2 regions of the Clostridium sp. CTA-17 genome follow, and region 2 is predicted to be linked to the other one. Evidence: a T-box and tRNA genes for the amino acid it is inferred to sense, from the RefSeq annotation. Region 2 holds a T-box; the other holds one or more tRNA genes.
What was found. The T-box of region 2 lies ahead of trpS (tryptophan--tRNA ligase). A T-box ahead of a tRNA ligase gene usually reads a tRNA of that ligase, here a tRNA-Trp.
Positions count from the first base shown of each region.

Region 1: it encodes a tRNA-Trp, which carries the amino acid that the T-box ahead of trpS (tryptophan--tRNA ligase) is inferred to sense. The anticodon was not compared.

Region 1 covers NZ_BAAABF010000004.1:235,868-242,526, forward strand. Annotated here, with positions in the region: gene ACYUCG_RS09195 (AAA family ATPase) at 1-568, opposite strand, end outside; gene ACYUCG_RS09200 (metallophosphoesterase family protein) at 558-1,697, opposite strand; gene ACYUCG_RS09205 (alpha/beta-type small acid-soluble spore protein) at 1,978-2,160, opposite strand; gene ACYUCG_RS09210 (5'-nucleotidase C-terminal domain-containing protein) at 2,301-4,466, opposite strand; tRNA gene ACYUCG_RS09215 (tRNA-Trp) at 4,624-4,699, opposite strand; tRNA gene ACYUCG_RS09220 (tRNA-Trp) at 4,728-4,803, opposite strand; gene ACYUCG_RS09225 (CBS domain-containing protein) at 5,066-5,686, opposite strand; gene tsaE (tRNA (adenosine(37)-N6)-threonylcarbamoyltransferase complex ATPase subunit type 1 TsaE) at 5,986-6,450, shown strand; gene tsaB (tRNA (adenosine(37)-N6)-threonylcarbamoyltransferase complex dimerization subunit type 1 TsaB) at 6,444-6,659, shown strand, end outside.
Region 2 covers NZ_BAAABF010000001.1:53,202-59,860, reverse strand. Annotated here, with positions in the region: gene ACYUCG_RS00240 (anaerobic sulfatase maturase) at 1-355, opposite strand, end outside; gene ACYUCG_RS00235 (hypothetical protein) at 438-977, opposite strand; gene trpS (tryptophan--tRNA ligase) at 1,315-2,313, opposite strand; T-box leader at 2,446-2,660, opposite strand; gene brnQ (branched-chain amino acid transport system II carrier protein) at 3,069-4,343, shown strand; gene ACYUCG_RS00220 (LCP family protein) at 4,629-5,639, shown strand; gene ACYUCG_RS00215 (cell wall-binding protein) at 5,758-6,659, shown strand, end outside.

The sequences.
Region 1 (6,659 bases), on a different contig from region 2:
TTTTTCTTGAATTAGTTAAGGACTTTTTATTTTCCTCTAAATTATTTTTTATTTTTTTATAAGAAACCTCATCAGCTCCACATTCTAAGATATTAATAATTTTATTTAATACATCATCCTGCTTGGAACTCTCTACAGTACACCCCATTTGACTTATAAATAGAGTATTCTTAAATCCCTCGCTAGAAAGATTAAATACATCCTTACCAGGTTCTTGCCATGAGTATTTATTTATCTTTTCTCCAGTTATATTATTTAATATATTTCCCTCATCATATTTTTTTGTTTTACCAAAACTTCTATCTATTAAAATTTCTTCACCATTATCCTCTACAAGTAACTCTCCTGAAAAACTTCCTTCACCTAATGGTGTGTACTTTGCTCTATCTGATAAAGTTTTTTTGCCTCTTTTATTGTCAACTCCGTATAGCATGACTCTTATGAAAGATTGTAATGTACTTTTGCCACTTTCATTTTCACCATATATTATGTTAAATCCATCTTTTAATTCTATTTCTTTATTTTTTAATTTTCCAAAGGATTTCACATTTATTTTCTTAATTATCATTTAAATTCACTTCTCCATCTAAAATACTCTCCATACCAATTCTAAAAGCTATATCTAGTATCTCTTCATCCTCTTCATTAGATTCTAAAGCATCCTTGATTAAAGAACAAAAAATCCCCTTAATTGAATACTCATTGCTCATTTCATCAATATCTACTTTCATTCTAGTAGAATTTACAATCTTACAGTAAAAGAATTTATCTCTAATTAAGTTTTCTATTAAATCACTATCTATTTTAAAAGACTCTTCTATATTCCCTTTTAAGATGATTTTAAATAGATTTTTTTCTCTTGATTCTTTTGAAATAGTATTAAGTATCTTATCTATAACCTCTTCTTTAGTTTCACAATTTGATATATCAATTTCCTTAACAAAATACTCTCTTTTATTAATCTTTATAAAATCCAAGTCTACAACTTTAAGGGATACATCTCCTAATATTATTCCTTTATCCCCTTCTTCATCAAATCCTCTTCCCTCTGGACATCCTGAATATGCATAATAGGTCTTACCTATTCTCTTTATTCCTGAAAATTTATGAATATGTCCCAAAGCAATATAATCCATCTTACTTGCTTCTATTTCCTTAAATAATAAGGGATTATATTCTCCTGTTTCATTATTCCCTAAATCACCATGTAGAACCATTATTTTTACTAAATCCTTGTCCTCTTTTTTTGGAGTAAAACACTTAAGCTTTGACTCTCTCATATATTTTTCCTTAAAGGATGCTCCATAAACAACAGTATTTAATTTAGGTATCTCTATCCTTTCAATTTCATCATTAAATATATGAACATTTTTTCCCCAATTAATCATATTATAAAAAGATTTTTTATTATATGGGTCATGATTTCCAGCTGAAATAAATACTCTTATATTGTGTTTTTCAAGTTTATCCATTTGATCCTTTAGAAAAGTAAGAGTACTCTTTTCTATAGTATCATTGTCAAAAAGGTCTCCCGCTAAAAGAACTAAATCAACTTTTTCATCAATTCCTCTATTTATTATTTTACTAAAGCTTTCTCTTAACTCAGCTCTCCTCATTGTACCAATTTCCTTTGGTAACTCTTTAAAAGGAGTATCAAAATGAATATCACTACAATGCAATATTTTTACCTTTTTCACCACTATGACACCTCTCTTATTCCAATTTATTCTAATTTTATCATAGAGATTGTCAAAAAAAAAGACTACATAGAGGATATATATCCTCTATGTAATCTTTTTTGCGGTAGAAGTTTAAGCATCATGTTTTGGCGGTTTACCCTCCATAACACTTTCTCCTGTTATAAATTTTTAGAATCATACTATAGGATTTTTATAATGGTTATTTAATAATCATTATAATTATTCCTATTTTTTTAATGAATCTTTTTTCTTTAATTCAGTATTAGCGAAAGGTTTGTTATTTTATTTGACTTTCGTAAGCTTCTACCATTCTTTTTACCATTTCGCCGCCTACGGAACCACATTGTCTTGAACTTAGGTCTCCATTATAATCTGAGAATGGTACACCTAATTCTCTAGCTACCTCATTTTTGAATTTACTTAATCCATTTTTTGCTTCTGGAACTAATGATTTTGACATTTCTAATTCCTCCTTTGGCTTTGGTAATTTGTAAGCTTGAAATTTTGTTTATCTCTTGCTTACACTATTATATTAACCATAATTCAGATTATAAACCTATGAAATAGAAGGATTATTAACCATGTTATTCCAAGTAGCATCTATTTTTTATTTTTCTTTTTTAATATTACACCTGCACCTAATAACAACATACCTATTTGTGACATAGCTTCTGCACCTATAGGAGATCCTGTGTTAGGAAGTTTATTTTCTTTTTTAGAAACTTCCTCAATGTTATTTTGTTCATTATTCTTTTCATTCACTTCTTTAGATTTACTATCTTCTTTAACTAAAGTATTATCTTCATTTGAATTATTTTCTTTATTATCTTTTTGTTTTTCTATGTTTTCCTCTACTTTAGGCACATCTTTTTTACTTTCTTCATTAACTGCTTTATCCTTATTATTAATAGAATCTAAGTTAAGATTATCCCCATTTTCTTTAGATGTATTATTATCTGGAGGTAAATCTTTTTCATTTATTGATGCTATATTAGTATATTTTCCATCTTCTGATGTAGGTATTTTTAATTCTCCTGAATTAACCAAATCTCTAACCTTTTTATAGTTTTCTGAATTTGGATCTATTCCTAATAGACACCAATTATTTTGTTTTTTTGCATTTATAAGGCCATTTTTAACATTTTTAATATAATCTATAGCTAAATTTCTTATTGTTCCTTCTTCTTCTCCATAAGCTGTCTTAGAATCCCAAAGTTTTTTAAATTCTTTTCCTTCAAAGATTCCTCCTTTTCCTTGTAATTGTCCAAGTCTATATGAATTCATTCCTAATTTTAAAACATCTGTATCCTTAAGTTCTCTTCCATCTTTATACTTAACATCTTTAATCCTATTACCTTCTTTTTCTAGTAAATCAATTTTGTAAGTTATTCCTCCAAACATATCATTAGTACTATACTTTGAGGCTCTTCTTTTAGGATTAAAACTTGGAGTAATATCTCCTGGATTTAATGTATTAAAATAACCAGCTGCCCATTCCATATATTTTTTTAAGTCTTTTCCAGTTACTTCATAAACGCTTATTTCTCCACCAGTATATCTATAGTTATAAGCTATATCTTTCTTTTTTATATCACCTACATTTAACCTAGCCTTATCATTATCTATAGATAAAGCTATTACATCTGCTTTACTATAATACTTTCCTACTTCATGAAAGAAATCAATTAATGGAGTATCTTCTATATGTATAGTAGGTATTCCTTTTATGTAATCTTCATCTACCATGTTAACCCCTTCAAGTCTTCCAATAACTGAGTTAGCATCTTTACGCAATTCTTCATGGAAAGGTTTTAATAGATCTTCTATTTCTTTATCTGATTCTACATTAGCTACTGAGATAGTATCTGCATTTTTATTTTTAAGTACATTTTTTCCATTTTCTTTTTTAAATGTTAAATCTATTTTTGATACAGCTTGTCCATACTTTCCTGGCTCAGTTATAATAACTCCATTTACAACCTCATTTTTAACTAACTTATGCATATGTCCTCCTACAATTGCTGTAAGCTCTGGACATTGATTAGCAATATCTGTAACACCTGTATTGGGAATAGCATTTTCATTATCTAATCCCATATGCATAACTCCAATCATGGCATCAACTTTTCCATCTAGTTCTTTTATAATCTTTTTTGTTTCTTTAACTGGATCTCTAAATTCAATTCCTTTTATATTATATGGTTTTTCAAACTCTTTTATCATTGGAGTATCCATACCTATAATACCTATCTTTATACCATCTCTTTCTATAATAGTATATCCATCCATGAATCTTGTTCCATCATCATTATAGATATTACCAGCTAATACCTTTCCTTCAAATTGACTTGTTACATGTTTAAGCACATCTAATCCAAAATTAAATTCATGGTTTCCCATTTCCCAAACATCATATTTCATCTTATTCATACCTAAAACCATAGGTTGGTGAGGTCCTTTATTGAAAGTTTCAACAAAGTTATCTTGAATTGAATCACCTGCATCTACAAGAATTAAATTTGGATTTTCATTTCTCTCCCTTTTAACAATTGTTGATATTTGTGATAAACTTCCTGATTTATTTTCAGTATCTGATGAATATTCCCAAGGAACAAATCTTCCATGTATATCTGAGGTTCCTAAGATGGTAACCTTAGTTTCATTAGAAATCTCTTCCCCCTTAACAACCCTACCATTAAAAAAACATAAATTTAATGATAAGAACATCATTGTAGCTACACTTAATGGTTTAATTAGTTTTCTCACTATTTTTCATCCCCCTAAATTTTAAACTTTACCCTTAACATTATACATTGTTCTGAAATTGTTTACAATATTTATATATAATTTACATGTTTTCAAAATATAATCTTTTATTTAAAATTAAGCAAAAAAAAATCAGTGAATTAATTCACTGATTTTTTGGCAGGGGCAGTAGGACTTGAACCCACAACCAATGGTTTTGGAGACCACTACTCTACCAATTGAGCCATACCCCTATAATATTATGTTATTTATTGTGTTAATTGGCAGGGGCAGTAGGACTCGAACCCACAACCAATGGTTTTGGAGACCACTACTCTACCAATTGAGCCATACCCCTGAACACAGAATTTATTATATATTAAAAATAAACTTAACGCAAGAGTTTTTTATGTAATTTTTTATTTTTAATAAAAAATCTATATTAATCCCCTAATAAAATAATATAATATTTGATAATAAAAAAATATATTTAGCTAAATTTAAAGTAATTATTTCATCATTTCACTATTATCTTCATCAATTAAAATAAAGCATATATAATATAAATTTAAAAAATCAATATTATATATGCTCTATACTTATATGTTTATAATGGTTTACTATGCTAATTTGAATCCTGACTCTTTTAATTTCTTTTTAATATTTTCAACATCTATACTTTTAACCCTAACTATAACCTCTTTAACATCAGTTAGACTCTTTGTATCTACAATAACTATGCTTAATATATCTCCACCTTCTTCAGATATTGTCTTAGTTATTTTTGATAATTGTCCTGGGACATCATAAGATCTTATTACTATTCTTTCCCCTTTATTAAGTCCAAAAGCATTGTTAAATTCTCTAAAAACTGCCTTATGAGTTAGTATTCCTTTGAAATTATCAAATTCATCTACAACAGCCACAAAAGAAATTCTCATTCTTTCTAGCATGGATACTGCCTTTTCTATATGTTCTGATTTATTTATTATAGGAACTTCTGTTTTTAATATTTCACCTACAGTAATATTATTTAACACTTCATCTTTGCTTAAATTATGTTTAAAGTAATATTTATAGATAGAGCTTTTAGCCACTGCGCCCCTAAACTTATCTCCATCTACTACAGGAATTGATAAAAACTTATTATCCTCCATGATTTTTAGTGCATCTTTAAGTTTAGTATTAGAATCAACTAAATCTAGATTTTCTTTCTTTGTCATAATAGCTTTTACTAACATACAAATCCCCCCAATTCCTAAATTTACATACTATATACTATTATTATACTATTATATTATTACATAGTTATCCAATTATATTAAATTTATCAAAGTATTAATTAAAGATACTTTTCCCCTTTTATTGTTAATATTATAATAATTTTATAGGTATATGTTTTATTAAATATTAGGAGAATTTTTAACTATTTAAGGAACATAATAAAACTTTAAATACCTTATTAAATCTACTCTCTCTTTTCTTTTTCTCTAAATTTGGATAGAATGATTAAAGAGTGTTAATTTGAAAGGAGTTCTTTATGGAATTTATAGTAGATAGTGTAGATAAAACTATGCATATTGGAAGACAACTTGGTTCTCTTGTAAATAAAGGAGATATTCTTTGTTTAACTGGAGACTTAGGAACTGGCAAAACTCATATAAGTAAAGGAATTGCAGAAGGATTAGGAATTGACGAGCATATAACTAGTCCAACTTTTAATATAGTTAATGAATATCATAGCGGAAGATTAACTCTTTATCATTTTGATGTTTATAGAGTTAATGATCCAGATGAAATTGAAGCAATTGGCTTTGATGAATATATATTTGGGGATGGAGTAAGCTTAATTGAATGGGCTAATTATATAGAAGAACTTATTCCTGAAGAGTATATACATATAAAAATAGAAAAATTACCTGATATGGGTGAAAATTTTAGAAAAATAAGTATTAATGGTTATGGTGATAGATATAACTACATAAAGGAGATAGAAGAATGTTAGTATTAGCTATTGATTCATCTTCTAGCACAGCTACTTGCGCACTTGTTAGTGAAAAAGGAGTTCTAGGAGAAATAAACTTAAATGATAAAAAACAACATTCCGTTTTATTAATGGACTTAATAGATGATTTACTTAAGTATAATAATCTAAAGATTAAGGATTTAGACGGATTTGCTATTAGTGAAGGTCCTGGTTCATTTACTGGACTT
Region 2 (6,659 bases):
CAAGAAATTTATTTTCACTTAAAAACTTTGCCCAACTTTCATCTATTAAAGTCCCATTTGTTTGCAAACTATTATATATTTTTAAATTTTTATAATTATGTTTCCTTTGAAGCTCAATTAACTTTTCAAAAAATTCTAATCCTGCTAAAGTAGGTTCTCCTCCCTGAAAAGCAAAACTACAATGTCCATCAGCTTCATTTAAAACTCTTTTGACCATACTTTCTAAAACTTCATCTTTCATAATACCATAGCTCTTAACATTTCTATTGTCACTTAAAGAATGATAAAAGCAATAAGTGCATTTTAAATTACATCCACTAGAAGCTGGCTTAATAAGCAAACTTAATGGTGGCATCCCAATTCCCCCTCTTACTTTTCCCAATTATAATAAACCTTCTAATAAAATTTATTATATATAATAACTATCCTTAATAATATTAAACATTTGCTAACTCTTCTTTTAAAGCTTTATAACCAATCTTTTCATTAATTAATCTTACTACCTTATTCATTTCATATTGATCTCTTCCTTTAATACTATATTCTTTACCATCTTTTAAAAGTATAGTAATTAAATAAACATACTTATTAGCTGTATTGCTTATATTAATTTCTTTAACATCATGAAAATTAATCTTTTCCTCTCCATTTACAAAAAGGATAAAATCATTTTTTCTTATAATAATAGTACTTTTAACACTTTTCTTTGTAGCATATATAAAAATTCCAAAACAAAAAATAATAGTTAATACTCTCCATATAGTTGATGTAAGATTATTAGCTTGTCTTGCCATAACTCCAACTACCAAGTCAAAAGCGAAAAATATTAGTAATACATTTGATATTTTATCATATAATAAACTAATAACTTTTGAATCTGTTTTTTTCTTTTCTAACTTAATAGTTTTTAATTTATTATTCCTATAAATAATTAAACCACCTAATATCAAAATACATGCAATGAATCTAATAATCATAAATCCTCCTTTGTTCCCTCTGCTAAAAGCAAGGTCTCCATAAAATCACTTAACAAATTATTAATTTTCTTTATTGTATCATTTTTACAAATTAAAGGAAATAATAACTTTATTGTATAAAAAAGTTCACTAGATATACGCGAAGTAATATTTGAATAAGTGATTAGAATTTCATTTATTCTGGAATAAATATAATGTTAAAAGGCTGAGACTGTTTGACCAACGGAAGTTTCGAAGCCTTAATTATATTTATGGAAGAATTAATAGAAATTCTTCACGAAATTCAATAATTACTAAGCTATATCTAGTGAACTTTACTTAATAGAGTTCTTAATTCCTATCTTGGGATTAATCCTATTTTCTTTTGCATTTTTCTAAGAGTTTTCATTGCAGCATAATTTGCTTTTTCTGCACCCTTTTTGTATATTTCCTCTAAAGCTTTTTTATCTCCTAATAAAGCTTTAACCTTTTCTTGAACTGGAGCTAACTCTTCAACTATAGCTTCTGCTACATCATTTTTAAATTCAGCATATCCTTTGCCATCATACATTTTTACAACTTCCTCAGGAGTATATCCTTTTATTGCACAAAGAATATTTATTAAATTCTTAACTCCTGGCTGTTCATCAGTATAATTTACAACACCAATACTATCTGTTACAGCTCTTGAAATTTTCTTTCTTATGACATTAGGCTCATCCATTATTAATATGAAACCATTTGTATTAGCATCTGATTTAGACATCTTTTTGCTTGGATCTTGTAAATCCATTATTTTTGCGCCCTCTTTTGGAACATATCCCTCTGGTATAGTGAATGTTGGACTATAAGAATTGTTAAATCTAGTACCAATATCTCTAGCAAGCTCTAAATGTTGCATTTGGTCTTTTCCCACTGGAACAAGATCTGCATTATATAAAAGTATATCAGCTGCCATAAGAACTGGATAGTTAAATAATCCGGCTCCTATTGAATCTCCCATTTTCTTTGATTTATCTTTATACTGAGTCATTCTGCTTAATTCACCCATATATGAATTACATGTTAAAAGCCATGAAGCTTCTGAATGAGCTGGTACATGTGATTGTATAAATAATGTATTTTTCTCTGGATTTATTCCTGATGCTATATATATAGCTAAAACTTCTAAAGTTCTTCTTCTTAAATCTGCTGGTAATTGCTTTACTGTTATGGCATGTAAATCAACAACGCAGAAATAACAATCATATTCTTCTTGTAATTTAGTCCAGTTTTTTATAGCGCCTAAGTAATTTCCTAATGTTAAATCACCTGATGGCTTTATTCCACTAAAAATAATTTTTTTCTTATCTTCCATTAGTTTTTCTGATGCTTCCTAAAAATTAATTGAAGTATCAGATACACCTCCTTTATAAAAATTTAATTAACCTTTTTATTTTTTAAATAGCTATTTTCTTTTAAAATAAAAAAGTCCTATAAGCCATAAGACTTATAGGACGAATATATCGCGGTACCACCTAATGTTACAAAGAAAATTCTTTGTATCTCTTTCTTGTAACGTAAGAATTACGATTTAGAATACTAAAATTCCTCTAAACATCTCGAAGATCCATTCAACTTAATCATAACTATCATACTCCCAGCAAACATATGACTCTCTTAAAGTTTGTTTTTAAGTCTACTAATTCTTGTCATCGATATTTTATATTAAACTTTAATGTTATTTTATCACTTTTTAATCTTTAGTCAAGATTATTTATTTTTCTACTGAAATAAATAAGGTGAATTTCATAAATATTCCTATCATATTCATTTTAACATTAATTTAATATTATAGCTATTTTTTTATCAAATTATCAAGTTTATATTTCCATAATTTTATATATAAAATATTTTTGTTGATTTTTCTTAACATTATGATAATATAGTATTATAACTTTTAAAAATGAAATCAAAAAATTACTAAAAGAATATTAGCAAAATACTATATAAATTTTTATAAAATCAAATTATAAATCATATATTTTTAAGATTATTTATATATTATAGATTAAATAATAATTTTAAATGAAAATATTAATTTGATTGTTGAAGAAAGACGGGGTGTATATTATGAATAACAAAAGATCAGATTTTTTAGTAATCGGCTTTGCATTATTCTCAATGTTTTTAGGGGCTGGTAATCTTATTTTCCCTCCTTTATTAGGAAGAAATTTAGGTGCAGATTACTATTTAGGGATTATAGGATTTATAATAACTGGAGTTGGAGTACCACTACTTGGTATATTATCTTCAATGAGAGTTAACGGTAAATTTGAATTATTCGGAGATAAAGTAGGTAAAAAATTCTCATTAATATATTCAATAGCATTATTTATACTTATTGGACCATTATTAGCTATTCCTAGAACAGCAGCTACTACATTTGAATTAGCATTTGCTCCTAACTTTGCAAATATAAATTACTTTGCAGTAATAGTTGTTTACTTTTTAGTTAATTTAATCTTTGTATTAAAGCCATCAAAAGTTATAGATGTTTTAGGTAAATTTTTAACTCCTATATTATTAGCAATATTATTCTTCTTAATAGCTAAAGGAGTTCTTAGCCCAATAGATGCTTTAACAAAATCATATACTCCTGATGCTCTTTCTACATCATTACTTGAAGGATATCAAACAATGGATGCAATTGCAGCTGTTATATTCTCTTCAATAATATTAGGTTCAATAAAAGCTAAAGGATATACTGGTAAAGCTAGCTTTAAATTACTTATTAAAGCAGCAGTTATTGCAATCGGAGGACTGGCAATAATTTATGGTGGATTAATCTTCCTTGGTGCTCATACTGGGGATTTAGCTTTAAATTTGTCAAATTCTCAACTATTACTTTTTGTTGCTGAAAGTATTCTAGGACATGCAGGTGCAATACTAATAGGTGTATCAATGGCATTAGCTTGTTTAACTACTTCAATAGGATTACTTTCTGCTGGTGGAAGCTTCTTTGAAAGAGTTTCTAATGGTAAATTACCATATAAATTTAATGTTTTATTAATGACAGTAACTAGTATATTAGTTGCTAGTATGGGATTAGATAAGATAATATCATTATCAGCTACTTTACTTGGTGTAATCTACCCAGTAACAATAGTTCTTATATTATTAAATCTATTCCATAAGAGAATAACTAACCCACTTACTCATAAGGTTACTGTATATGTTACTTTAGTTGTTAGTATATTAATAACACTAGGTAACTTTATACCTGGAGTAGAAAACTTAGTTTCTCTTCTTCCACTATACTCTAAAGGATTTGGTTGGGTATTACCTGCTTTAGTAGGATTTATAATACCAAGCATTATACCTACAAGAGAAACTGCTACAGCTTAAAATATAACATACTATAATATATAAGAATATTTATCAAAAATTATATTTGATAAATATTCTTTTTTTATAAAATCTTTTTACTTTAAACTGTATTAAAAAATATTACTTTTTAACTATATTTTTATATGTCGTATCTTAAATAAAAATAGCCCTTCTTTAATTTTAATATTTTAAAAATAACATTAATATTATTTTTAAATTTTAACAATCTTATCCATAACTTTACAACTTATGCAATAGGATGCTACAATTGTTTTGTAATTTTAAAAAGGGAGGATGCTTACATTGGCAAGAAAAACTAATAAAAAAAGGAGTTCAAAAAAGCCTGCTAAGAATCGTAAATTAATAATAACGCTTTCAATCATTGGGCTTTTAATAGTTGGATTAGTAGGTGGTGTTGCTACTTATGGATTAACTATGCTTGGAAAAGTAAACAAAGTTGATTTAAATGAAGACAATTTAGGAATTGATAAAAATATTGATGAAAAGCTTTCTAAATACCATGGAATAGCTAACATAGCTTTATTTGGAATTGATGCTCCTGAGGGTACTGATGGTAGATCGGATGCTATAATGATCGCTACAGTTGATAAGATACATAATAAACTTAAATTAACTTCAATAATGAGGGATTCTTATGTAGATATTCAAGGACATGGAAAGGATAAAATCAACCATGCCTATGCTTTTGGAGGACATGAATTAGCTTTAAAAACTTTAAACGAAAACTTTGATTTAAATATTAAAGATTTTGCTACAGTTAACTTCTCATCATTACCTAAAATAATCGATTCTGTTGGTGGAATGGACTTAAATATAAGACAAGACGAAATTGATGCAAGTCCTGGTATTAATGACCACATAAGAAATTTAAATGGAATTAACCATACTGATTGCCCTTTAATAACTTCACCTGGTGTTCAACATGTAAATGGTACACAAGCCTTAGCTTATTGTAGAATAAGATACACTGCTGGTGGAGATGGTGAGAGAACTGAAAGACAAAGAATAGTTTTAAGCAAATTATTTGAAAAATTTAATCAAGTTTCTCCAGCTAAATACCCAACAATCTTAAACGAACTTATGCCTATGGTAACTACTAGTCTTTCATCTGGTGAAATTCTAAATCTTGCAAAAATAGTTGCTTCTATGAGCGGTTCTGGATTAGAACAAGAAAGATATCCTATGGATCAGTATTCTAAAGGTGAAATGATAAATGGTGTTTATTATTTAGCATTTGATAAAGATGCTACAGTTAAACAAATTCATGATTATATTTTTGAAGATAAAAAATAAAATTTTTTATATACTTCTATATATTTATAGAAGTATTATTTTTGCTTAATACTATTGATTTAAATTAAAATATACTTTTTTTAATTCTATAATATTAATATAAAAATTGGAGGTTATTATGAAAAGAAGGAGAATTATTACAACCCTTATACTAACGCTTACTTTATCCTTGCAAAGCATATCAGTTTTTGCTCAGCCAAATAAAGAAGTATCTAACATTTCTTCAGAAAAGACTGATATAAATAATGGCTGGGTTCATGAAAATAATAATTGGTATTATATATTAAACAATGAAAAAATAACCGGTTGGAAAGAGATTGATGATAATTGGTATCATTTCAATAGTGAAGGAATCATGGAAACTGGTTGGCAATTTATAAATGGTGATTGGTATTATTTAAAATCTAATGGGCCTATGGCTACTGGTTGGCAATTTATAAATGATGATTGGTACTATTTAAAACCTAATGGACCTATGGTTACTGGTTGGCAATTTATAAATAATGACTGGTATTATCTAAAGTCTAATGGGCCTATGGCTACTTCATGGCAAAAGATAAATGATGATTGGTATTACTTAAAACCTAATGGGCCTATGGCTACTGGTTGGCAAAAGATAGATAACAATTGGTACTATTTAAATTCTAATGGGCCTATGGCTACTGGCTGGAGATTCTTAGATAACAATTGGTACCACTTAAGTGAAAATGGACCTATGACTATAGGTTGGAAAATTTCAGATAATAAATGGTATTATCTTGATGATAATGGTGCAATGGCTCAAGATTCTGAAAAAACAATTAATGGAAACATATATAAATTTGATTCAGATGGGGTAATGATAACTGATAAATGGTTTGAGTCTACTTATGTAAATAAAGATGGAATTGTATTACATGGTTCTCCATCTAGATCTCATTCATATACTCAATACAAGTTATTTAATTATATGAGTAATGAAGATAATAGAGAATCTGTTCATTATGCGGCTATAGACCTTCACGGTGGAGAAACAACTAA